Regions from separate parts of the Alsobacter sp. SYSU BS001988 genome, predicted to be linked through region 4. Evidence: predicted binding sites of a transcription regulator. Region 4 holds the regulator's gene; each other region holds the start of a gene.
The links. Region 4 encodes PhoB, which activates phosphate uptake and scavenging genes when phosphate is short. Its sites were predicted from a motif close to TGTCATNNANCTGTCAT; they were not measured.
Positions count from the first base shown of each region.

Region 1: pstS (phosphate ABC transporter substrate-binding protein PstS) is a predicted target of PhoB. The motif match lies at 3,959-3,975, and genes of this name have one in related genera.
Region 2: ugpB (sn-glycerol-3-phosphate ABC transporter substrate-binding protein UgpB) is a predicted target of PhoB. The motif match lies at 3,683-3,699, and genes of this name have one in related genera.
Region 3: ACYVO7_RS22760 (RNA degradosome polyphosphate kinase) is a predicted target of PhoB. The motif match lies at 2,710-2,726, and genes of this name have one in related genera.

Region 1 covers NZ_JBTAMK010000002.1:102-5,722, reverse strand. Annotated here, with positions in the region: gene phoU (phosphate signaling complex protein PhoU) at 1-3, opposite strand, end outside; gene pstB (phosphate ABC transporter ATP-binding protein PstB) at 26-799, opposite strand; gene pstA (phosphate ABC transporter permease PstA) at 810-1,601, opposite strand; gene pstC (phosphate ABC transporter permease subunit PstC) at 1,690-2,670, opposite strand; gene pstS (phosphate ABC transporter substrate-binding protein PstS) at 2,795-3,853, opposite strand; gene purB (adenylosuccinate lyase) at 4,096-5,403, opposite strand.
Region 2 covers NZ_JBTAMK010000001.1:891,819-897,439, reverse strand. Annotated here, with positions in the region: gene ACYVO7_RS03815 (sugar ABC transporter ATP-binding protein) at 1-921, shown strand, start outside; gene ACYVO7_RS03810 (ABC transporter permease) at 961-1,992, shown strand; gene ACYVO7_RS03805 (UxaA family hydrolase) at 2,125-3,657, shown strand; gene ugpB (sn-glycerol-3-phosphate ABC transporter substrate-binding protein UgpB) at 3,787-5,097, shown strand; gene ugpA (sn-glycerol-3-phosphate ABC transporter permease UgpA) at 5,217-5,621, shown strand, end outside.
Region 3 covers NZ_JBTAMK010000018.1:75,208-80,828, forward strand. Annotated here, with positions in the region: gene ppx (exopolyphosphatase) at 1-237, opposite strand, end outside; gene ACYVO7_RS22760 (RNA degradosome polyphosphate kinase) at 251-2,452, opposite strand; gene ACYVO7_RS22765 (HdaA/DnaA family protein) at 2,757-3,446, opposite strand; gene ACYVO7_RS22770 (AI-2E family transporter) at 3,449-4,633, opposite strand; gene ACYVO7_RS22775 (CDP-alcohol phosphatidyltransferase family protein) at 4,609-5,148, opposite strand; gene purM (phosphoribosylformylglycinamidine cyclo-ligase) at 5,288-5,621, shown strand, end outside.
Region 4 covers NZ_JBTAMK010000001.1:218,983-224,603, forward strand. Annotated here, with positions in the region: gene ACYVO7_RS01005 (GcrA family cell cycle regulator) at 508-1,044, shown strand; gene phoB (phosphate regulon transcriptional regulator PhoB) at 1,100-1,804, opposite strand; gene ACYVO7_RS01015 (ATP-binding protein) at 1,901-2,992, opposite strand; gene ACYVO7_RS01020 (lysylphosphatidylglycerol synthase domain-containing protein) at 3,005-4,054, opposite strand; gene ACYVO7_RS01025 (malate/lactate/ureidoglycolate dehydrogenase) at 4,146-5,219, opposite strand; gene ACYVO7_RS01030 (hypothetical protein) at 5,445-5,621, opposite strand, start outside.

The DNA of each region.
Region 1 (5,621 bases), on a different contig from region 4:
CATGGTGATGTCCTCGTCTGCGCGCTCAGCCGAACCGGCCGGTGATGTAGTCCTGCGTGGCCTTCCGCCTTGGGGCGGTGAAGATCCGGTCCGTCTCGTCGAACTCGATCAGCTCGCCCAGATACATGAAGGCCGTGAAGTCGGACACCCGCGCCGCCTGCTGCATGTTGTGCGTCACGATCGCGATGGTGTAGTGCGCCTTCAGCTCGTCGATCAACTCCTCCACCTTGGCGGTGGAGATCGGGTCGAGCGCCGAGCAGGGCTCGTCCAACAGGATCACGTCCGGCTTCACGGCGACCGAACGGGCGATGCAGAGGCGCTGCTGCTGGCCGCCCGAGAGGCTGAGGCCCGAGGCGCCGAGCTTGTCCTTGACCTCGTCCCACAGGGCCGCGCCGCGCAGCGCCTGCTCGACACGCCCGTCCATCTCGCTCTTCGAGAGGGTCTCGTAGAGGCGGATGCCGAAGGCGATGTTCTCGTAGATGGTCATCGGGAAGGGCGTCGGCTTCTGGAACACCATGCCGATGCGGGCGCGCAGGAGGTTGAGGTCCTGCCTGGGGTCGAGGATGTTCTCGCCGTCCAGCAGCACCTCGCCCTCGGCCCGCTGCTTGGGGTAGAGGTCGTACATGCGGTTCAGCACGCGCAGCAGCGTGGACTTGCCGCAACCGGACGGACCGATGAAGGCCGTGACCTTGCGGTCGTAGAGGGGCAGGTTGATGCCCTTGAGGGCGAGGTTCGCGCCGTAGAAGAACTTCAGGTCCTTGACGCTGATCTTCTCGGGAAGTCGGGTTTGCGCGTTCATTCTCGGGTCCTCAGGTCTTCTTCGCCGAAAGGGCGCGGGCCACGATGCTGAGCAGCAGCACCGCCAGCGTGACGAGCAGGGCGCCAGCCCAGGCGAGATCCTGCCATTCCTTGTAGGGGCTCAACGCGAACTGGAAGATGACGGCCGGAAGGCTCGCCATGGGCTGGTTCAGGTTGGTGGAAAAGAACTGGTTGTTCAGCGCCGTGAAGAGCAGCGGCGCGGTCTCGCCGCTGATGCGGGCGACCGCCAGCAGGATGCCGGTGATCATGCCGGTCTTCGCCGCCTGGTAGACCACGCGGCGGATCACGAGCGAGCGCGGCATTCCGAGCGCGAAGGCGGCCTCGCGCAGCGCCGTGGGCACGAGGCGCAGCATGTCCTCGGTGGTGCGCAGAACGACCGGGATCACGATCACCGATAGGGCGACCGCGCCGGCGATGCCGGAAAAGTGCCCCATCGGCGCGACCACGACTTCGTAGATGAACAAGCCGATCACGATGGACGGCGCGCTCAGCAGGATGTCGTTGATGAAACGCACCAGCGTGGCGAGGCGCGACGCGCTGCCGTACTCCGCCAGATAGGTGCCCGCCATCACGCCGAGCGGGGCGCCGATGAAGACGCCGATGACGGTCATGATCAGGCTGCCGACGATCGGGTTCAGCAGGCCGCCGGCCGCGCCGGGAGGCGGCGTCATCTCGGTGAAGACCGCGAGGCCAAGGCTGGAGAAGCCCTTCCAGAAGAGCGCGCCGAGGATCAGCGCCAGCGCGCCGAGGCCGATCGTGGTCGCGACGGCGCTGAGCGCCATCCAGATCCGGTTGGATCGCGCGCGGGCGCCGTAGCGGGCCTTGGCGGCGGCTTGCGAGATGCGGGAGGTTTCGGGGATGGCGGACATGTCAGATCCCCGCCTTGGTTTCGAGGCGCATCAGCATCAGGCGCGCGATCGACAGCACCACGAAGGTGATGAGGAACAGGATGAGGCCGAGCGCAATCAGCGACGACGTGTAGAGGTCGCCCACCGCCTCGGTGAATTCATTGGCGATGGTGGCCGAGATGGTGGTGCCCGGCGCCATCAGCGAGGCCGAAATCTTGTGGGCGTTGCCGATCACGAAGGTGACCGCCATCGTTTCGCCGAGCGCCCGGCCGAGACCCAGCATCACGCCGCCGATGACGCCCACGCGGGTGAACGGGATGACGACGTTCTTCACCACCTCCCAGGTCGTGCAGCCCAGCCCATAGGCCGATTCCTTGAGCATGGGCGGCACCGTGTCGAACACGTCGCGCGAGATCGACGTGATGAAGGGGAGCACCATGACGGCCAGCACGAGGCCGGCCGTGAAGACGCCGATGCCGTAGGGCGGGCCGGCGAAGAGCGACGACAGGCCGGGGATGGGGCTGAAGAACGCGATGATGGCGGGCTGGACGTGCTGCTGGAGGAAAGGCGCCAGGAAGAACAGCCCGCAAATGCCGTAGATGATCGACGGGATGCCGGCCAGGAGCTCGATCGCAATGCCGATCGGCCGGCGCAGCGGAATGGGGCAGATCTCGGTCAGGAACACCGCGATGCCCAGGCCGAGCGGGACGGCGATCACCATGGCGATGATGGACGTCACGATCGTGCCGTAGATCGGCGCGAGCGCCCCGTATTTCTCGGTGACCGGGTTCCAGGATTGCGAGGTGAAGAACCCGAAGCCGAACTCCCGGAACACCGGCAGGGAGCCGTGGACCAGGGAGGCGATCACCCCGCCCAGAAGCGCCAGAACGAGGAGCGCGGCGATCATCGTCAGCCGCTCGAAGATGAGGTCCGGAATGCGGAAACGGCCGAGAGCCTTCTCCCGCTCCGACCTCGGCTGGGTCGCCGTCCCGATCTCACGCATCGTCACATCCACCACTGGAGCCGCTCCCGCTCATCGGGCCGCCTTCTGGCGACCGGGACGAAGAAGGGGTTGGCGAGACCTTGCGCCCCGCCAACCCTGAACCGTCAGGCGACGCAACGCGCCCTTACTTCTTGGGCGTGAAGACCGGCTTGCCGCTGCCGTCCTGCACTTCGGTCCAGGTCTTCTCGACCATGGTGACGACATTGGCGGGCATCGGGATGTAGTCGAGGTCCTCGGCCATCTTGTCGCCCTTCGTGTAGGCCCAGTCGAAGAACTTCAGGGCCTCGCCGGCGGAGGCGGCGTCCTGCGGCTTCTTGTGGATGAGAATGAAGGTCGCGGAGGTGATCGGCCAGGCGGCGGCGTCGGCCTGGTTGTTCAGGTTCACGCCGAAGCCCGGGGCGCTGGACCAGTCCGCCTTGGCGGCGGCCGCCTGGAAGGCGCTCATCTGCGGCTGCACGGTCTTGCCGGCGGCGTTGATGAGCTTGGCGTAGGTCATCTTGTTCTGCTTGGCGTAGGCGTATTCGACATAGCCGATCGAGCCCTTGGACTGCAGGACGTTGTTGGCGACGCCCTCGTTGCCCTTTGCGCCGATGCCGACGGGCCACTCCACCGCGGTGGCGGAGCCGACCTTCGACTTCCAGTCCGGGCTGACCTTGGCGAGATAATCGGTGAACACGAAGGTCGTGCCCGAGCCGTCCGAGCGGCGCACCGGCAGGATGGCCTGGCTGGGGAGCTTGAGGCCCGGATTGAGCGCCTTCAGGGCCGGGTCGTCCCAGGTCTTGATCTCGCCGAGATAGATCTTGGCCAGCGAAGCGCCGTCGAGCACCATCTCGTTGGGCGCGACGCCTTCAAGGTTCACGACCGCGACCAGCGCGCCCATCACCATCGGGAACTGGATCAGGCCGTGCTTCTCGAGGTCCTCGCCCTTGAGCGGCGCGTCGGACGCGCCGAAGGTGACGGTCTTCGCCTGGATCTGCTTGATGCCGCCGCCGGAGCCGATCGACTGGTAGTTGAGACCGATATTGGTCTCCTTTTTGTAGGCGTCGGCCCACTTCGCATAGATCGGGTACGGGAAGGTCGCGCCGGCGCCGGAGATGTCGGCCGCGAGAGCGGGGGCGGAGGCCGCCGCCAGGGCGAGGCCGGCGGCGGCGAAAAGGGTCTTCGTCTTGGTCGCGAGGGTCATGACGACTCTCCATGTCGGACGTGGGGAGGGGCCGCGCGTCCTGCGCCGCCGCGCCTCCATCGCGGGCCCCGGGGGCCTGCGACGCCCCTTCGCTATGACATGGACATGACGGGTGGATGACAGCGGGGGCTCAATCCTCTCCCTCTCCCCGGGATGGGGAGAGGGCCGGGGTGAGGGTGGTCCCGCCGCTCCCCTCATCCGGCGCTTCGCGCCACCTTCTCCCCGTGCCGGGGAGAAGGGCCTTACGCCTCGCCGAAGACGCGGCGGAAGATCGTGTCGACGTGCTTCAGGTGGTAGCCGAGGTCGAACTTTTCCTCGAGCTCCTGGGCGGTGAGGGCCTTCGAGACGTCCGGGTCGGCCTTCAGCAGCGTGAGGAAGTCGCCCTCGCCGCGCCAGACCGGCATGGCGTTGCGCTGCACGAGGCGGTAGGCGTCCTCGCGCGACACGCCCTTCTGGGTGAGCGCCAGCAGGACGCGCTGGGAGTGGACCAGGCCGCCGAGGCGGTCGAGGTTCTTCTGCATGTTCGCGGGATAGACCAGCAGCTTGTCGACGACGCCGGTGAGGCGGGCCAGCGCGAAGTCGAGCGTCACGGTGGCGTCCGGGCCGATCATGCGCTCGACCGAGGAGTGCGAGATGTCGCGCTCGTGCCAGAGCGCCACGTTCTCCATGGCGGGCAGCGCATAGGCGCGCACCATGCGGGCGAGGCCGGTGAGGTTTTCGGTGAGCACCGGGTTGCGCTTGTGCGGCATGGCCGAGGAGCCCTTCTGGCCCTCGGAGAAATATTCCTCGGCTTCCAGCACCTCGGAGCGCTGCAGGTGGCGCACCTCGATGGCCAGGCGCTCGATGGAGGACGCCACCACGCCCAGCGTGGCGAAGAACATGGCGTGCCGGTCGCGCGGGATGACCTGGGTGGAGACGGGCTCCACCGCGAGGCCCATGGCCTTGGCGACGTGCTCCTCCACGCGCGGATCGATGTTCGCGAAGGTGCCGACCGCGCCCGAGATCGCGCAGGTGGCGATCTCCTTGCGGGCGAAGACGAGGCGCTCGCGGGCGCGGCTGAACTCGGCGTAGGCCTCGGCCAGCTTGAGGCCGAAGGTCACCGGCTCGGCGTGGATGCCGTGCGAGCGGCCGATGGTCGGCGTCATCTTGTGCTCGAAGGCGCGGCGCTTGAGAGCCGCCAGCAGCGCGTCGATGTCGGCGATCAGCAGGTCCGCGGCGCGGGCCATCTGCACGGCCAGGCAGGTGTCGAGCACGTCGGAGGACGTCATGCCCTGGTGGATGAATCGCGCGTCCGGGCCGACGAACTCGGCCAGATGCGTCAGGAACGCGATGACGTCGTGCTTCACCTCGCGCTCGATGGCGTCGATCTTCTCGACGTCGAACTTCGCCGCGCCGCCCTTCTCCCAGATGGTCTTCGCGGCCTCCTTCGGGATCACGCCCAGCTCCGCCAGCGCGTCGCAGGCATGCGCCTCGATTTCGAACCAGATGCGGAAACGGGTCTCGGGCGACCAGATGGCCACCATCTCGGGGCGGCTATAGCGCGGGATCAAAAAAATACTCCGTCAGCGCGAGAGGCCAAGACGTTCTCAGACCGTTGAGAACGTTGCGGATTATGCCAGTCTTGGAGCGTCAGGCCAACGTCGGCGAAACGGCCCGGAAAGCGTGTCTCGTGATGGCTATTTGATGGCTGAGCCCAATGCAAGCGGTGTGCATCCTCGACTCGGTAACGCCCTATCCTCGATAGGCACCCCAAGTGTCTGGAATCGTT
Region 2 (5,621 bases), 670 kb from region 4:
AAAGGGCAGGGCGTCACCATCGTCTATATCAGCCACCGCATGGAGGAGATCTTCGAGCTCGCCGACCGCGTCTCGGTGCTGCGCGACGGCATGCTGGTCGGCACCCGGAAAGTCTCGGAGACCAGCGACGCCGAGCTGATCGGCATGATGATCAACCGCTCCATCGAGCAGGTCTACCACAAGGAGACCTTCGCGCTCGGCGCGCCGATCCTGGAGACCCGCAACCTCAGCGGGCGCGGCTTCCAGGACGTGTCGCTCACCGTGCGAGAGGGCGAGATCGTCGGCCTCTACGGCCTGATCGGCGCTGGGCGCAGCGAGTTCGTGATGGGCGTCTATGGCCGCGAGCCGGTGACGGGCGGCGAGGTGCTGTGGCGGGACCGTCCGGTCGCGATCCGCAGCGAGCGCGACGCCATCGCGCTCGGCATGGCGCTGGCGCCCGAAAGCCGGCGCGATCAGGGGCTCTGCCTCAATCTCGGCGTCGGCCACAATCTCAACCTGCCGGTCTTCGACCGCCTCACCCGGGGATTGACGATCTCGGGCCGCGAGGAGCGCCGCGCCGCCGACCGCCAGATCGCCGACCTGCGCATCAAGACGGCGAGCCGCAACGCGCTGGCGCTGAGCCTCTCGGGCGGCAACCAGCAGAAGATCGTGATCGGCAAGTGGCTCAACCACGGGGCCAAGCTTTTCATCTTCGACGAGCCGACCGTGGGCGTCGACGTCGGCACCAAGGCGGAGATCTACCGGCTCTTCGGCGCGCTCCTGGCGAAAGGCGCCGGCATCCTGCTGATCTCGTCCTACCTGCCGGAGGTCTACGAGCTGGCCGACCGCCTCCACGTGTTCCGCGCCGGCCGGCGGATCGCCAGCCACGGCTTCAAGGCCGTGAGCCACGAACAGATCCTCACCGAGGCCATCGGCGTCTGATCCCAACCGTCCAGAGAACCGCCACCAGGAACCCGCATCATGAGCGACACCGTGAGCACGCTGGGCGCGCCGAAGACCAAGTTCGAGTTCTCGCGCCTGCTCGGCCTCACGCTGGTGGGCGTGCTCCTGGCCATGTTCCTGTTCCTGTCCTGGAAGACCTCGACCTTCGCCACGCCCGGCAACATGTCGAACCTCGCCCGCCAGGGCGCGATCTTCGCCATCCTGGCGCTGGGCCAGACCTTCGTGATCATCACGGCCGGCATCGACCTGTCGGTGGGCGCGGTGGCGAGCTTCATCACCGTGGTGGTCGCCATGCTGATCCAGAGCGTCGCGCCCGACATCGCGGCCTCGCTGGCGGGGGTGGGCCTGCCCGAGGCCGCCGCCAACGTCCTGGCGCTGTGGACCGTGATCCTGGCCTCGCTTCTGCTCGGCATGGCGATCGGGGCGTTTCACGCCTTCGGTGTGGTGAAGATGGGCCTGCCGCCCTTCATCATCACGCTCGCGACCTTCACGGCGCTGCGCGGCGTCGGCCTGCTGATGACCAACGGCTCCACCATCAATGTCACCAACGACGTCTTCACCGGCTTCTCGCGCGGGGAGTTCCTGGGCGTGCCGAACCTGTTCATGGTCGTCGTGGTGGTGGCGGTCCCGGCCTTCGTCTACCTGCACTTGAGCAAATGGGGCCGCTATCTCTACGCGGTCGGGTCCAACGCCGAGGCGGCGCGCCTGTCGGGCGTCAACGTCAACGCCGTCACGGCGACCGCCTATATCCTGTCCTCGCTCTGCGCCGCCATCGTGGGCGTCATGCTGGCGTCGCGCACCGGCACCGGCAACGCCACCCAGGCGATCGGCTTCGAGCTCGAGGCCATCGCGGCCTCGGTGATCGGCGGCACCAGCCTCTTCGGCGCCGTCGGCTCCGTCTGGGGGCCGCTTCTCGGGGCCTTCATCCTGGCGACCATCCGCAACGGCGCGAATCTGATGAACGTGAACTCCTTCTGGCAGTTCATCATCACGGGCGTGCTGATCATCGTCATCGTCTACGCGGACGGCCTGCGCCGCCGTAGGCGCTGAGGCCCGGTCGGGATAGGATGCCGACGCGGGTCTTTCGCCCGCCGAGAATTCGCGTAAAGAGTGCGCCGCCCCGGGGCTTGCGCCTCACATGATCGGCGGCCCGCAAGAGCGCCGCAACAGGAAGGGAAGGCCATGAACGCTCCGGTCCTCAACGCGCCGCGCACCGTGCGGCTCCATGCGGCGGACAATGTCGTGGTCGCCGTCGACCCGGTGGATGTCGGCGCCGTCGCCGAAGGCGTCACCGCCCGCGCCCGCGTGCCGCGCGGCCACAAGATGGCCACCGCGGCGATCCCGGACGGCTCGCCCATCGTCAAGTTCGGCCAGATCATCGGCTTCGCGTCCAAGGACATCGCGCCGGGCGACTGGGTGCACGAGCACAATGTCGGCATGCACGACTTCGAGCGCGACTATCGGTTCGCCGAGGACGCGCGCGTCGAGGAGGTGCTGCCTGTCGAGCTGCAGGCCACCTTCCAGGGCTTCCGGCGCGCCAACGGCAAGGTCGGCACGCGCAACTATATCGGCATCCTCACCTCGGTGAACTGCTCGGCCTCGGTGGCGCGCTTCATGGCGCTCGAGATCGAGCGCTCCGGCATCCTGGAGCAATACCCCAACATCGACGGCGTCATCCCGCTCGTGCATGGCGGCGGCTGCGCGCTCGACATCAAGGGCGAAGGCTACGACATCCTCAAGCGCACCCAGTGGGGCTACGCCACCAACCCCAACATGGCGGGCGTCGTCATGGTCGGCCTCGGCTGCGAGGGCTTCCAGATCGGCCGCTGGAAGGACGCCTACGGGATCAAGGAGTCCGACACCTTCCGGACCATGACCATCCAGGAGATCGGCGGCACCAAGAAGACCGTCCAGGCCGGCGTCGAGGCCATCAAGACCATGCTGCCCATCGCGGACGCGGCCCGGCGCGAGACCGTGCCGGCCTCCGAGCTGCTGCTCGCCCTCCAGTGCGGCGGCTCGGATGGTTATTCCGGCATCACCGCCAACCCGGCGCTGGGCGCGGCCGTCGACATCCTGGTGAAACACGGCGGCGCCGCCATCCTGTCGGAGACGCCCGAGATCTACGGGGCCGAGCACCTGCTCACCCGCCGCGCCGCGACGCGCGAGATCGGCGAGAAGCTCGTCGGCATGATCCACTGGTGGGAGGACTACACCTCCCGCAACAAGATGGAGATGAACAACAACCCGTCTCCGGGCAACAAGCTCGGCGGGCTCACCACCATCCTGGAGAAGTCGCTCGGCGCGGCCGCCAAGGGCGGCACCAGGACGCTGGCGGGCGTCTACCACTACGCCGAGCAGGTCGACGCCAAGGGCTTCGTCTACATGGACACGCCCGGCTACGACCCCGTGGCGGCGACCGGCCAGGTGGCGGGCGGCGCCAACGTGCTGTGCTTCACGACGGGCCGCGGCTCGGCCTATGGGTGCAAGCCGACGCCCTCCATCAAGCTCGCCACCAACAGCGAGATCTACCGCCGCATGCTCGACGACATGGACATCAACTGCGGCGACATCCTGGACGGCGTGTCCATCGAGGAGAAGGGCCAGGAGATCTTCGACACGGTCCTGCGCATCGCCTCGGGCGAGCGCTCCAAATCGGAGCTGCTCGGCTATGGCGACGCCGAATTCGTGCCGTGGACCGTCGGCGCCACGATGTGACACGACCGCCAGTTGCGAAAAGCGCCGTCATCTGATTGTCATAGCGCTGTCGCCCGAGCGTCGCGCCGGGCTGCCAGACAACGAAAACAAGAGCTCCGCCTCAGGCGCGGAGTCGACAGGGAGAGTGGAATGAAGATCCTTACGACCGTGGCGGCGTCCCTCGTCGCCATGATGACGGCGAGCTCGGCCTTCGCCCAGACCGAGATCCAGTGGTGGCACGCGATGACGGGCGCCAACAATGACGTGGTCAACAAGCTCGCGGCCGACTTCAACGCCTCGCAGAGCGACTACAAGGTCATGGCCACCTACAAGGGCAGCTACCCCGACACGCTGAACGCCGGCATCGCGGCGTTCCGGGCCGGCAACGCCCCCCACATCATGCAGGTCTTCGAGGTCGGCACCGCCACCATGATGTCCGCCAAGGGCGCCGTGAAGCCGGTCGGCCAGATGATGCAGGAAGCGGGCGAGAAGTTCGATCCCAAGTCCTACCTGCCGGCCATCACGGGCTACTACTCGACCGCCAAGGGCGAGATGCTGTCCTTCCCATTCAACTCCTCCTCCATGGTGATGTGGGTCAACCGGGACGCCCTGAAGAAGGCCAACATCGCCGAGATCCCGAAGACCTGGCCGGAGGTGTTCGAGGCCGGCAAGAAGCTCAAGGCGGCAGGCTGGGACAAGTGCGGCTTCACGGCCGCGTGGTCGCCCTGGGCGCTCGTGGAGCAGTTCTCGGCCTGGCACAACGTGCCGATGGGCACCAAGGCCAACGGCCTCGACGGCTTCGACACCGAGATGAAGTTCAACAGCCCGCTGCATGTGCGCCTGCTGACCGATCTCGTCGCGCTGCAGAAGGACAAGACCTACGACTATTCGGGCCGCACCAACGAGAACGAGGGCCGGTTCACCTCGGGCGAATGCCCGATCATGCTGACCTCCTCGGGCTTCTACGGCAACGTCAAGGCCAACGCGAAGTTCGACTTCGCGGCCGCGCCGATGCCCTATTACCCGGACGTGGCCGGCGCGCCGCAGAACTCCATCATCGGCGGCGCCTCGCTGTGGGTCATGGGCGGCAAGACGGCGGCCGAGTACAAGGGCGTGTCGAAGTTCTTCACCTTCCTGTCCGACACGGACCGCCAGGCGAAGCTGCACATCGAGTCCGGCTACCTGCCGATCACCAAGGCGGCCTACGAGAAGGTCAAGGCGTCGGGCTTCTACAACCAGTTCCCGGACCGCGAGACGCCCCTCAAGGAGCTGACCAACAAGGAGCCGACCGAGAACTCGCGCGGGCTTCGCTTCGGCAACATGGTGCAGATCCGCGACATGGTGTCGGAAGAGCTCGAAAACGCGCTGGCGGGCAAGAAGTCGCCGCAGCAGGCGCTGGACGACGCGGTCAGCCGCTCCAACGCGACGCTGCGCCAGTTCGAGCGCACCGCGGGCCGCTGAGGTCCGGTCGCCGGCGGCGCCGTCTTCCCCTCTCCCCGGCGACGGGGAGAGGGCCAGGGTGAGGGCGGCGCTGCTTGCGCGCGCTTCGCCGACAACCTGCCCCCTCACGCACGGCCTCCATGGAAAAGCGCTCCGTCTTCACCAACAAGCTGCTGCCCTACGCGCTGCTGGCGCCGCAGCTCGCCGTCACCCTCGTGTTTTTCTATTGGCCGGCCTCGCAGGCGGTGTGGACCTCCTTCATGCTGGAGGACGCGTTCGGCACCTCGACCGAGTTCGTCGGGCTCGAGAACTACGTCCATCTCTTCCGGCAGCCCGACTACTACGCCGCGATGGGGACCACGCTGATCTTCTCCTCGGCCGTGACGGTGCTGTCGATGGGCCTGGCGTTGCTGCTGGCCGTGATGGCGGACAAGCAGATCCGCGGCGGCACGATCTACCGCACGCTGCTGATCTGGCCCTACGCGGTGGCGCCGGCGGTGGCGGGCGTGCTGTGGCTGTTCATGTTCCAGCCCTCGCTCGGCATG
Region 3 (5,621 bases), on a different contig from region 4:
CTCGCAGAGCACGCGAAAGCGCGCCAGGGCCGAGAGCGCCTTGTCCATGGCGTCCTGGGCGAGCCGCCCCGTGGTCAGCACGTTGCGCCCCAGCCCGCACAGCACCTTCTCGTTGAAGATGGGCGTGGGCGAGCGCGTCAGCCCCTCATAGGCGACGAGGCGCACCGAGTTGGAGCCGATGTCCACGATGGCGACAGGCGCGCCGAGTTTCAGGCGGCCTTGGGCGAGTTCAGGCATGGGGTCCCTATGGTCAGACGTCGGCGGCGCCCGCCAGCACGGATTCCAGGCGGATCCGCTGCGCGGCCAGGCTCTTGGGGCTCGAGCTCTTGAGCGACTTGCCGCGGCCCGAAAGGCTCGGATTCGTCATGAAATAGCGGTGGGCGTTGAACGGCGTCTCTCCCTCGGCGGGCGAGACCCGCTGGCTCGTCCCGTCCGGCAGCACGCGCCAGCTCTGCTCGTTGTCGAGGAAGTTGGCGAGCATGATCTGGTCCAGCACCTGCTGGTGCACGGTCGGGTTCAGGATCGGAGCCAGCGCCTCCACCCGGCGGTCGAGGTTGCGCTGCATCAGGTCCGCCGAGGAGATGTAGAGATGCGCCTTCGGGTGGGGCAGCCCATGGCCGTTGCCGAAGGCGTAGATGCGCGAATGCTCCAGGAAGCGCCCCACGATCGACTTCACCCGGATGTTCTCGGAGAGGCCCGGCACGCCCGGCCGCAGGCAGCAGATGCCGCGAACGATGAAGTCGACCTGCACGCCCGCCTTGCTGGCCTCGTAGAGCGCGTCGATGATCTGCGCGTCCACCAGCGCGTTGCACTTGCCCCAGATCGCCGCCGGCCGCCCGGCCTTGGCGTGCGCGATCTCCTCCGCGATATGGGCCAGGAGCTTCTTCTTCAGCGTCAGCGGCGACACCGCCATGCGCTCCAGCTCCGCCGGCTCTGCGTAGCCCGTGATGAAGTTGAAGATCCGCGCCACGTCCCGGGCGATCACCGGGTCGGCCGTGAAGAAGGACAGGTCCGTGTAGACCCGCGCCGTGATCGGGTGGTAGTTGCCGGTGCCCACATGGCAATAGGTGACGAGCTGCCCCGCCTCGCGGCGCACCACCATCGAGAGCTTGGCGTGGGTCTTCAGCTCGATGAAGCCGAACACGACCTGCACGCCCGCCCGCTCCAGATCGCGCGCCCAGCGGATATTGGCCTCCTCGTCGAAGCGCGCCTTGAGCTCGACCAGCGCGGTGACGCTCTTGCCGGCCTCGGCCGCCTCCGCCAGCGCCTTCACGATGGGGCTGTCGGAGGAGGTGCGGTAGAGCGTCTGCTTGATGGCGACCACGTTCGGGTCGCGGGCCGCCTGGGCGAGGAACTGCACCACCACGTCGAAGGACTCGTAGGGGTGGTGGACGATGATGTCCTTCTGGCGGATCGCCGCGTAGCAGTCCCCGCCATGGTCGCGGATGCGCTCGGGAAAGCGCGGATTGTAGGGGGAGAATTTCAGGTCCGGCCGGTCGAGGCCGACCAGCTGCGACAGGTCGTTCAGCGCCAGCATGCCTTCGGTGAAGAACAGCTCCTCCGGCTGCACGTCGAACTCCTTGGCGACGAACTGGCGCAGGTTCTCCGGCATCGATTCCTCGACCTCGAGGCGGATCACCGATCCGCGCCGCCGCTGCTTCAGCGCCGTCTCGAACACCCGCACGAGGTCCTCGGCCTCCTCCTCCACCTCGATGTCGCTGTCGCGGATGACCCGGAAGCCCCCGAGCCCGCGCACCGTGTAGCCCGGGAAGAGCCTCCCGATGAACAGCGAGATCGCCTGCTCCACCGCGATGAAGCGCACCGCGCCGGTCTCGGCGAGGTCCGGCAGGCGGATGAACCGGTCCACCTTGTTGGGCACGCGGATCAGCGCGTTCAGGAGACGCCCGTCCGTGGTCCGGAACAGCTCCAGCGCCAGCGAGAATCCGAGATTGGGGATGAACGGGAAGGGATGGGCCGGGTCCACGGCCAGCGGGGTGAGCACCGGGAAGACGTGGTGCAGGAAGAAGTCCTCCAGCCAGGCGAGCTCGTTGCGGGTCACCTCCGGCCCGTCCACCAGCACGATGCCCACCTCGAACAGCGCATGGCGCAGCTCGCGCCAGCGGCGCTGCTGGTCGCTCGCCAGCACGGTGACGGCCTCGCCGATGCGGGCGAGCTGCTCGGCCGGCGACAGGCCGTCCTGCGAGAGCTGCACGATGCCGGACTTGAACTGGCCCTTCAGGCCGGCGACCCGGACCATGAAGAACTCGTCGAGATTGTTGGCCGAGATCGACAGGAACCGCAGCTGCTCCAGGAGAGGATGACTGAGGTTCGACGCCTCCTCCAGCACCCGCCGGTTGAAGTGAAGCCACGACAATTCGCGGTTGATGAAGCGCTCGGGCGAGGCCGTCAGGTCCGCCGAGGGCTTCGCCTCGGAAACCACCGCCGCCGGCATCGGCGTGAGCTCGGCCTGGGCGGAGACCGGCGCCTTGGGGGCGGCGTCCCGGAGGCTGGCGACGGCGCCGCTGTTCGCGGCTGCGGCGTCCCTGGGGCGCGCCGCCTTGGCGGGCTTGGCGTCCTCCCCCGGAGCAGGCTTCGCGGCGGCCTTCCTGTCGGCCTTGGCCGGACCGGTCGTCTGCTCGTCCTTCAAGGCCACTCGCCGTCTCCCGGGATTGAGCTTTGCGGTCGTCAAACAGCTTCTCCCAAGGGTCTACGACAAATCGAAGACAGGCAACCGGGCCAGGCGCGGGCGGCGCGCGTCAGCCCGGCTCGTCCCCGTCCCGGAGCCTGAGGATCTCGGCCGCCAGCGGCCGCGTGATGCGGCGACCGCGGGCGAGCCCCTCCCGGTCGAGCGTCTCCACCACCGCCTGCGCGGCCGCGATCGAGCGGTCGATCCGCAGCGCCAGATACTCCACCACCGAGGTGTCGACCACGAGCTGGCGCTCGATGAACATCTTCACCAGCACGGCGCGGACCAGCGCGTCGTCGGGTTCGCCCAAGGTCGCCGTGGGCGCCAGGCGCAGGCGGGACAGCAGGTCCGGCGTCGCCAGCCCCCAGTCGGAGGGCGGCGTGCGGGCGGTCAGCAGCAGCGAGGACTTGCGCTCCCGGGCGATGTTGAGGAGGTGGAACAGCGCGTCCTCCTGCCCCTGCATGGCGTCGCAGTCCTCGATCACCAGCGCGCCGGCCGAGGCCAGGTGAGGCACGTCGGGCAGGCGCAGCGCGGCGCGGGCGACCGTCCAGGCGTGGCTGCGCTTGGCCCAGATGGCGGCGCAGTGGCTCTTGCCGGAGCCCGGCGGCCCGATCAGCAGGAGCACGGGATCCGGCCAGTCCGGCCAGCGGTCGAGCACGTCGAAGGCCGCCTCGTTCGAGGCGCTGACGAGGAAGTCCTCGGCGTCGAGCCCGGCGTCGACGGGCAGGTCCAGCGCGAGCTGGCGGGGCTTTTCGGTCACGCTCAGGCGTCCGGCCCGGGGTCGCGCCGCAGCGGCGCCGCGGCGCTGGTGTAGATCGGGCTCGCCAGATATTGCCGCAGGCCGAACCGCGCCAGCACCCCGGCCGTCGCCGCCAGCGGCACGGCCAGAAGCAGGCCCACGAACCCGAACAGCGTGCCGAAGGCGAACAGCGCGAACATCAGCCACACCGGGTGCAGCCCCACCGCCTCGCCCACGAGCTTGGGCGACAGCACGTTGCCCTCCAGGAACTGCCCGGTGAAGAACACCGCCAGCACGGCGCCGACCATCACCCAGTCGGGCCAGAACTGCACGATGGCGACCGAGGCCGCCAGCACGAGGCCGGTGAGCGACCCCACATAGGGGATGAACGAGATCAGCCCCGCCAGCATGCCGATCAGGAAGCCGAAATTCAGCCCGCACAGGAGCAGGCCGACCGCGTACCAGGTGCCCAGCAGCAGGCACACCAGCGACTGGCCGCGGATGAAGCCGCCGATCGCGTCGTTGATCTCGCGGGCCAGCCCGCGGACCGTCGTCTTGTGGCGGGGAGGAACCCAGCTGTCGACCTTCTCGATCATGCGGTCCCAGTCCACCAGCAGGTAGAAGGCCACCACGGGCGTCACCACGAGCAGCGAGACGAGCCCGATCAGGGTCTGGCTGCCGTTCCACAGCGACTTCAGCACGTCGCCCAGCCAGGCGATGCCCTTGCCGATGAAATCGCCCAGCGAATTCTGAAGGTCGGGCGCGACGGTCCCGCCGAAGCGCTCCAGCAGGGGCCGGCCGCGCTCGGCCACGAGCTGCTGCAGCCTTTGCGCGTAGCCCGGCACCTTCTCGGCGAAGTCGGCGAGATTGCTGGCCAGCACCGGCAGGAGCAGGAGCAACGCCACCACGAAGACGAAGACGAACAGGCCGAGGATGGCCACCGACGCCCAGAGCCGGCTGCAGCCCAGCCGCTCCAGCCTGTCGGCCAGCGGGTCGAGGAAATAGGCGAGCGCCAGCCCCGCCACGAAGGGCAGCAGGATGCCGCTGAACACGTAGATGCCCAGGCCCGCGACGCCGAGCGCGATCAGCCAGAACGCCGCCTGCCGCTGCAGCGACATCGGCCGTTCGGGGGCGGCCGGGGGCGCATCCGCCGGCTGGACGGCCGTGCGGTCATAGGGGGCGATCACGACGCCATGTGTTTCAGCCATCGTGCGAGATAGGCGCCCGCCGATGCGATCGTCAAGCAGGCCACGACCGCCATGCCGGCCTCGACGAGCCGGGATTCGTCGAAGCCGTAGCTGAGCGACCCCAGGATCACCGCCGCGAAGGCGATCTGCGCCGTGGTGTTGGCCTTGGACAGCCGCGACGGATTGATCGCGATGGGCTTGCCCAGCACCCAGGACAGGATGATCGCGCCCAGGATCATGACGTCGCGCGACACGACCACGATGGCGAGCCACCCCGGCAGCTGGCCCACGACGGCCAGCGACACGTAGATGCAGACCAGCAGCGCCTTGTCGGCGAGCGGGTCCATATAGGCGCCCAGCTCGGAGCGCATGTCGAAGCGCCGGGCGATGTAGCCGTCCACCGCGTCGGAGACGCCCGCGATCGCGAAGGCGACGAAGGCGAGGGTCCATTCGGACTGGCCGATCATCGCCACCACGAACGGAACCAGGAGGAACCGGCCGATGGTGATCAGATTCGGAATGTTCACGACGCGCATGATCAAAGCTTAGGCGACCGGGGCGCCTTTCGCGAGCTTTCGCCGGCGCGGGAGCGGCGGTCCTCACAGGCAAGCGAGGCCGCGCCCCTTGCCAGCCCGCCGCTGTCGGCTTACTCCGCCCGCAGGACGGAGGATTTCCATGGCGACCGACAAGGGCGGCGGCCTGACTTACGCGCAAGCGGGCGTCGACATCGACGCCGGGAACGCCATGGTCGAGGCGATCAAGCCGCTGGTGCGCGCCACCGCGCGCCCGGGCGCCGACGCGGTGATCGGCGGCTTCGGCGGCCTGTTCGACCTCAAGGCCGCCGGCTTCAAGGATCCGGTGCTTGTCGCCGCCAATGACGGCGTCGGCACCAAGGTCAAGATCGCCATCGAGACCGGCAAGCACGACACGATCGGGGTCGACCTCGTCGCCATGAGCGTCAACGACCTCGTCGTGCAGGGCGCCGAGCCGCTGTTCTTCCTGGACTATT
Region 4 (5,621 bases):
TTTCCTCGACAGGGGCCCAAAAAAGGAAGTGCCGCCCGACCGGGGCGGCACCGTCAAACTATGGGGACGACCCGCTTTCGTGTCAACGAAATCGGGTCGGCGGGGCGGCCTCAACGACCCAAGTCCTTGATTTGGACGAATGTTCCGGCCGCATAGATTCCGGATGAAGATCTTCAAGCACAAGCGCGGTGCGTAACAATGCGGAGCCGTCAACCCCGGCACTGACTCTTTCCCGCCACGATCCTTGTTGAAAACACGCCCCGTCGCCGCCGGACTCTTGCACGTGAGTCACGCGATGTCGTAGGTTCACGACTGTCAAATACGACATGTGGTGCGGCGAACCACTCGAACGGCCCAAGATGAAACCCCGTGCTCCGCGATGCGGAGCGGCGCACGTGGGCGGATTCGCAAAGTGACGAGCATGCGTGAATTGGCGACATCGACGGCCTTCAAGAAGCTGCGGGCGCGAATTCAGAACGGCAACACAGTAGACGGGGATTGAGGCCAATGTCCTGGACAGATGAACGCGTCGAACTGCTGAAAAAACTCTGGAACCAGGGTCTCAGCGCCAGCCAGATCGCGGCGGAGCTCGGCGGAGGGGTCACCCGCAACGCCGTCATCGGCAAGGTGCATCGCCTCGGGCTGTCGGGCCGGGCCAAGACGCCGTCCCCTCAGCAGCAGCGGCCCCGCAAGGTGACGCGCGCGCCGAGCCATCCCATGAGCCACGGCTCGCCGGCCCCGATCGTCCGCGGCAACCTGGCCGTCATGCCCAAGGCCATCCCGGCCCCCGCTCCCGTGGCCGAACTCGCCCCGGTTCCGCGCAACGACGTCGTGATCCCGATGTCGGAGCGGGTGACCATCATGGAGTTGCGCGAGTCCATGTGCCGCTGGCCCCACGGCGACCCGACGAGCGAGGATTTCCGCTTCTGCGGCGCCAAGTCCCCGCCCGGCACGCCCTACTGCCACTATCACTCGCAGATCGCCTACCAGCCGTCGGTCGACCGCCGGCGCGCCGCGGCCCGCATGGCGGTCGCCAAGGGCTGAGCGGCGCCTCCTTCAAGAACCGACGCGGGCGACTTGGCCCGCGTCGTCCTTTGAATCAGCGGCGCGAGAAGGTCTCGTCGAAGGAGTAGCCGGAGCCGCGCACGGTGCGGATGGGGTCCTTCTCGCGGGGCCGGTTGATGGCCTTGCGCAGGCGCCCGACATGCACGTCGACCGTACGCTCGTCGATGTCGCTGTCGTGGCCCCACACCCCGTCCAGCAGCTGCGAGCGGGTGTAGACGCGGCCCGGCTTCTCCATCAGGAACTCCAGCATCCGGAACTCGGTGGGGCCGAGATGCAGCTCGCGCCCGGACCGGCGCACGCGGCGGGTCTCCCGGTCGAGCGCGATGTCGCCGGCCTCCAGCGTGCTGGCGACGCGCTCGGGCGAGGCGCGCCGCAGCAGCGCCCGGACGCGGGCGACCAGCTCCGGCACGGAGAAGGGCTTCACCACATAGTCGTCCGCGCCCGTCGCGAGGCCGCGCACGCGCTCGCTTTCCTCCCCGCGCGCCGTCAGCATAATGATCGGCAGGCGCTGGGTCTCGCCCCGCTGGCGCAGCCGGCGGCACAGCTCGATGCCGGAGAGGCCGGGCAGCATCCAGTCGAGCAGGATGAGATCCGGCGTGCGCTCTCGGATGCGCAGGTCTGCCTCGTCCCCGCGCGCGACGGTCTCGACGTCGTAGCCTTCCGCCTCGAGATTGTAGCGGAGCAGAAGCGTGAGGGCCTCCTCGTCCTCGACGATCAGGATATGGGGGGCCGTCGCCATGGGGGTCTCCGCCGGGATCTTCGGCCTTCTTCTATGACCGCAGCATGACATTCATATTACAGGCGAGAGGGGTGAATCCGCGCAGCTCGCCAAGGCTCAAGCGGGCGCCAGCGGAATCGTCACGCGGAAGAGGGCGCCCTCGCCGCGGCGGCTTTCCACCGTCAGCCGGCCCCGATGGCGCTTGGCGATGTGCTTGACGATGGCGAGGCCGAGGCCGGTGCCGCCCTTGTGGCGGCTCTCGGCGTCGTCGACCCGGTAGAAGCGCTCCGTCAGCCGCGGCAGATCGGCGGGGCCGATGCCCGGCCCGTAGTCCCGCACCGAGAGCCGCGCATGGTCGCGGCCGCCTTCCGAGACCACGTCCACGGCGACGTCCACCCGGCCGCCGGACTGGCCGTATTTGATGGCGTTCTCGATCAGGTTATCGGCGACGCGCAGAAGTTCGTCCCGGTCGCCCGGCGCGATCACGGGCGCGGAGTCCGCCAGCGCGAGCTCCACCTTCCGCTCGGCCGCCAGGGGACGGAGCGTGTCGATCACCTGCCGGGCCACGGCGACGAGGTCGACCGGGGCGTCGGGATGGCGATGCTCGTTCATCTCGATGCGCGACAGGGAGAGCAGGTCCTCGATCAGGCGCGCCATGCGCTGCGCCTGGCCCCGCATGATGGCGAGGAAGCGCTCGCGCGCGGCGGGGTCGTTCTTGGCCGGGCCTTCCAGCGTCTCGACGAAGCCCAGCAGTGACGCGAGCGGCGTGCGAAGCTCGTGGCTGGCGTTGGCGACGAAGTCGACCCGCATCTTCTCCAGCCGGCGCGCCTCGGTGAGGTCGTGGAACGCGATCACGACCGCGGGGCGCCCCGTCCCGCCCCCGCGCGGTCCCAGACCCGTGGCCTGGAACGAGAAGACGCGCTGGACCGGGACCCGCTCCTCGTATTCGCCCGAGACCGGGCCCTCGCCGCGGGCCGCCGCCTCGGCGGCGCGGATGATGGCGGGCGTGCGCAGCGTGAAGGAGAGCGGCGCGCCGGGCGAGAGCGCGCGCCAGAGGCGCCGGGCCGCGCCGTTGCACAGCAGCACCGTGAGGGCGTCGTCGACCAGGAGGACGGGATCGGGAATGGCTTCCAGAACCGAGGCGAGCAAGGGGTCCGGCGGGGCCATGGCCGCCGCCTCCGCGGACCGGCGCGCGTCGTGGTCCTTCACGTCCGTCGCTCCTCAGCCGGACCCGACCTCGTCCTCGACCTCGTCATCGTCATCCTCGTCGGCCCGGAACGCCTTGACCCGGCGCACGATCTCCATGGCGCCCAGCAGCGCCAGCGCCAGCACGAAGGGCACGAAGTAGTAGCAGATCCGAAACAGCAGCAGCGCCCCGATCATGCCGCCATAAGGCAGCCGCCAGAAGGCCAGCAGCATCGTCGTCTCGAAGACGCCGAGGCCGCCCGGAGCGTGGCTGACGATGCCCAGGATGCACGCGAAGGCGTAGATCGCCGCCAGCGTCTGGAACTCCACCCCGTAGCCCGGCGGCATCAGGGTGTAGAGCACCGCGCTGGCGCAGCAGACCTCCGCGGCGCCCAGCACGATCTGGGCCGCCGACACCTTGAGGCTGGGCAGCTCCAGCCGCCAGCGCTGCACCCGGACGGCGCGGCGCCTGACGCCGACCCAGACCAGGTAGCCCATGATGGCCGCCAGCACGGCGGCGCCGATGAGGCGGTTTGCGGCGACGGCCAGATGGTTGATGTCGGCGATGGCCGGCGCCTGCCAGATCAGGCCGACGCCGACCACGGTCCCCATCCCGAGCAGGAAGGTGAGGCCCGCGATCGTGGTCAGGCTGGCGACCTTGCCGGCCGAGACGCCCAGCGGCGCGTAGATCCAGTAGCGCACCGTCGCGGCCGTCACGAGGGGAAAGCCCAGCGTGAAGGAGATGGCGTAGCTCGTGAAGGAGCCGAGCGCGGTGATCCTGTAGGGGATCCGCAGCTTGAGCTGACGAAGCGCCAGCGCGTCGTAGACGGTGAGCAACGTGTAGCTCAGCATCACGAAGGCCAGCGCGATGGCGAGGTCTTCCAACTCGGCGCGCGCGAAGGCGGTGCGGACGTCCGAGAGCTTGACCTCCGACAGGATGCGCCAGAGCACGACGGCCGAGATGAGGAAGAGCGCGACGCTGGCCAGCGTGCCGACCCACGCCAGCGACCGCCGCGGCGGGGGCGGCGGCGCGGCCGGGCTGCCGCCGCCGGCCAGTCCGGCGGGGCGAACGTCCGAGCTATCCATCATCGATCCGTGCGAAACGGCCCGCCCGGCCTGCCGCGGGCGGCTTCTTATGGCCGCGACGGCGGACGCCCGCAAGCCCGGGCGCGTGGAGTCAGGCGAGGCCGGCGGCCTGCTGCAGGGCCGCCCGGGCGAGCCCGACGGTCTCGGCCGCCGCGCCGATCTGGTCCCATGTCGTGCCGTCGACGGGCACGCCGTCGCGGATCCGCTCGGCCCGGATGCGCCGCTCCGGCTCGCCGGCGATCAGCACCGCGGCCTCTCGGCCGGGAAGCGGCGTGCGCGCCCATTCGATGAAGGCGTCGATCTGCGGGAAGAAGGTCTCGGTCGTTCCCACCGCGTCCGGCGATACGACGACGGAGAACATGTTGTTGACGATCGCCTGCCGCCGCTTGGGATGATGCTGCGTGCCGCCGCCCGACAGCGCGCCGGCCAGGAGTTCGCAGGCGAGCGCCAGGCCCCAGCCCTTGTGGTCGCCGAAGGGCAGCAGCGCGCCGCGGGGCTCCTCGAACAGCGCGGCGGGATCGTTGGTGGGCTCGCCCGTCGCGTCGAGCAGGACGCCGTCCGGCGTCGGCACGCCCTTGTTGTAGGCGACCCGAACCTTGCCGACGGCCAGCTTGCTGGTGGCGAAATCGACGATTACGGGCTCCTGCCCGCGGCGGGGCACCCCGATCGAGACCGGATTGGTGCCGATGCGGGCGGCGCGGCCGCCGAACGGCGCGACCGCCGGGTCGCTGATGACGTTGACGAAGTGCAGCGAAACCAGCCCGGCGGCGGCGCATTGCTCGGACCAATGACCGATGCGGCCGATATGGTGGCTGTTGCGCAGCGACAGGATGCAGGAGCCTTTGTCCTTCGCGCGCTCGACCGCGAGCGCGACGGAGTCATGCGCGATGGACTGGCCGAGGCCCATGCCGCCGTCGCAGACGATCATCGCGCCGGTGTCCACCGCCACGGTCGGCGTGGCGTTGAGCTTCATCTCTCCGGCGGCGAAATTCGTGATGTAGGCCGGGATCATCCCGACGCCGTGGGAGTCGTGGCCGCGGAGATTGGCTTCGACCAGATGGTCGGCCACGAGGCGCTGCTCGCGCTCGTTCGAGCCGGCCGAGGCGAACAGCATCCGGACGGCGGCGCGCAGCTTGTCTTCGGAAATCCTGATCTCGTCCGCCATCCGCGCGATCCACCCTGTGCAGCGGCCCTCCGGCAGGGCCAAGGCCCTTGCATGGGCCGTTCGGGCGCACGTTACCGGCGCGGCGTCGGATGGCAAGATTGCGAGCGCGCAAATCGGGGCGCGCGAGCGCCGGGCGGATCTGCACGCCGGGCATTGCTCCGCGAGAGGGGAGCCCCGGGCCCGAGGAGGACGGCGGACCCGGGGCCTGCCGCGGCCGCGTGCGATTCAGAAGCGCGTTCCTGGATCGGTCGGCTGGCCGGGCAAATAGTCCGGTTCGGTCCCGGGAGCGTCGGGCTCGATGACCGGGGGATCCTCCACCGGATAAGGGTCTCGCGGTCCGGTGGGGCCGCGATCGGGCTCGTCCGCATCCGGGGGCGCGGGCGGCGTCTCGCCGGGGATGTA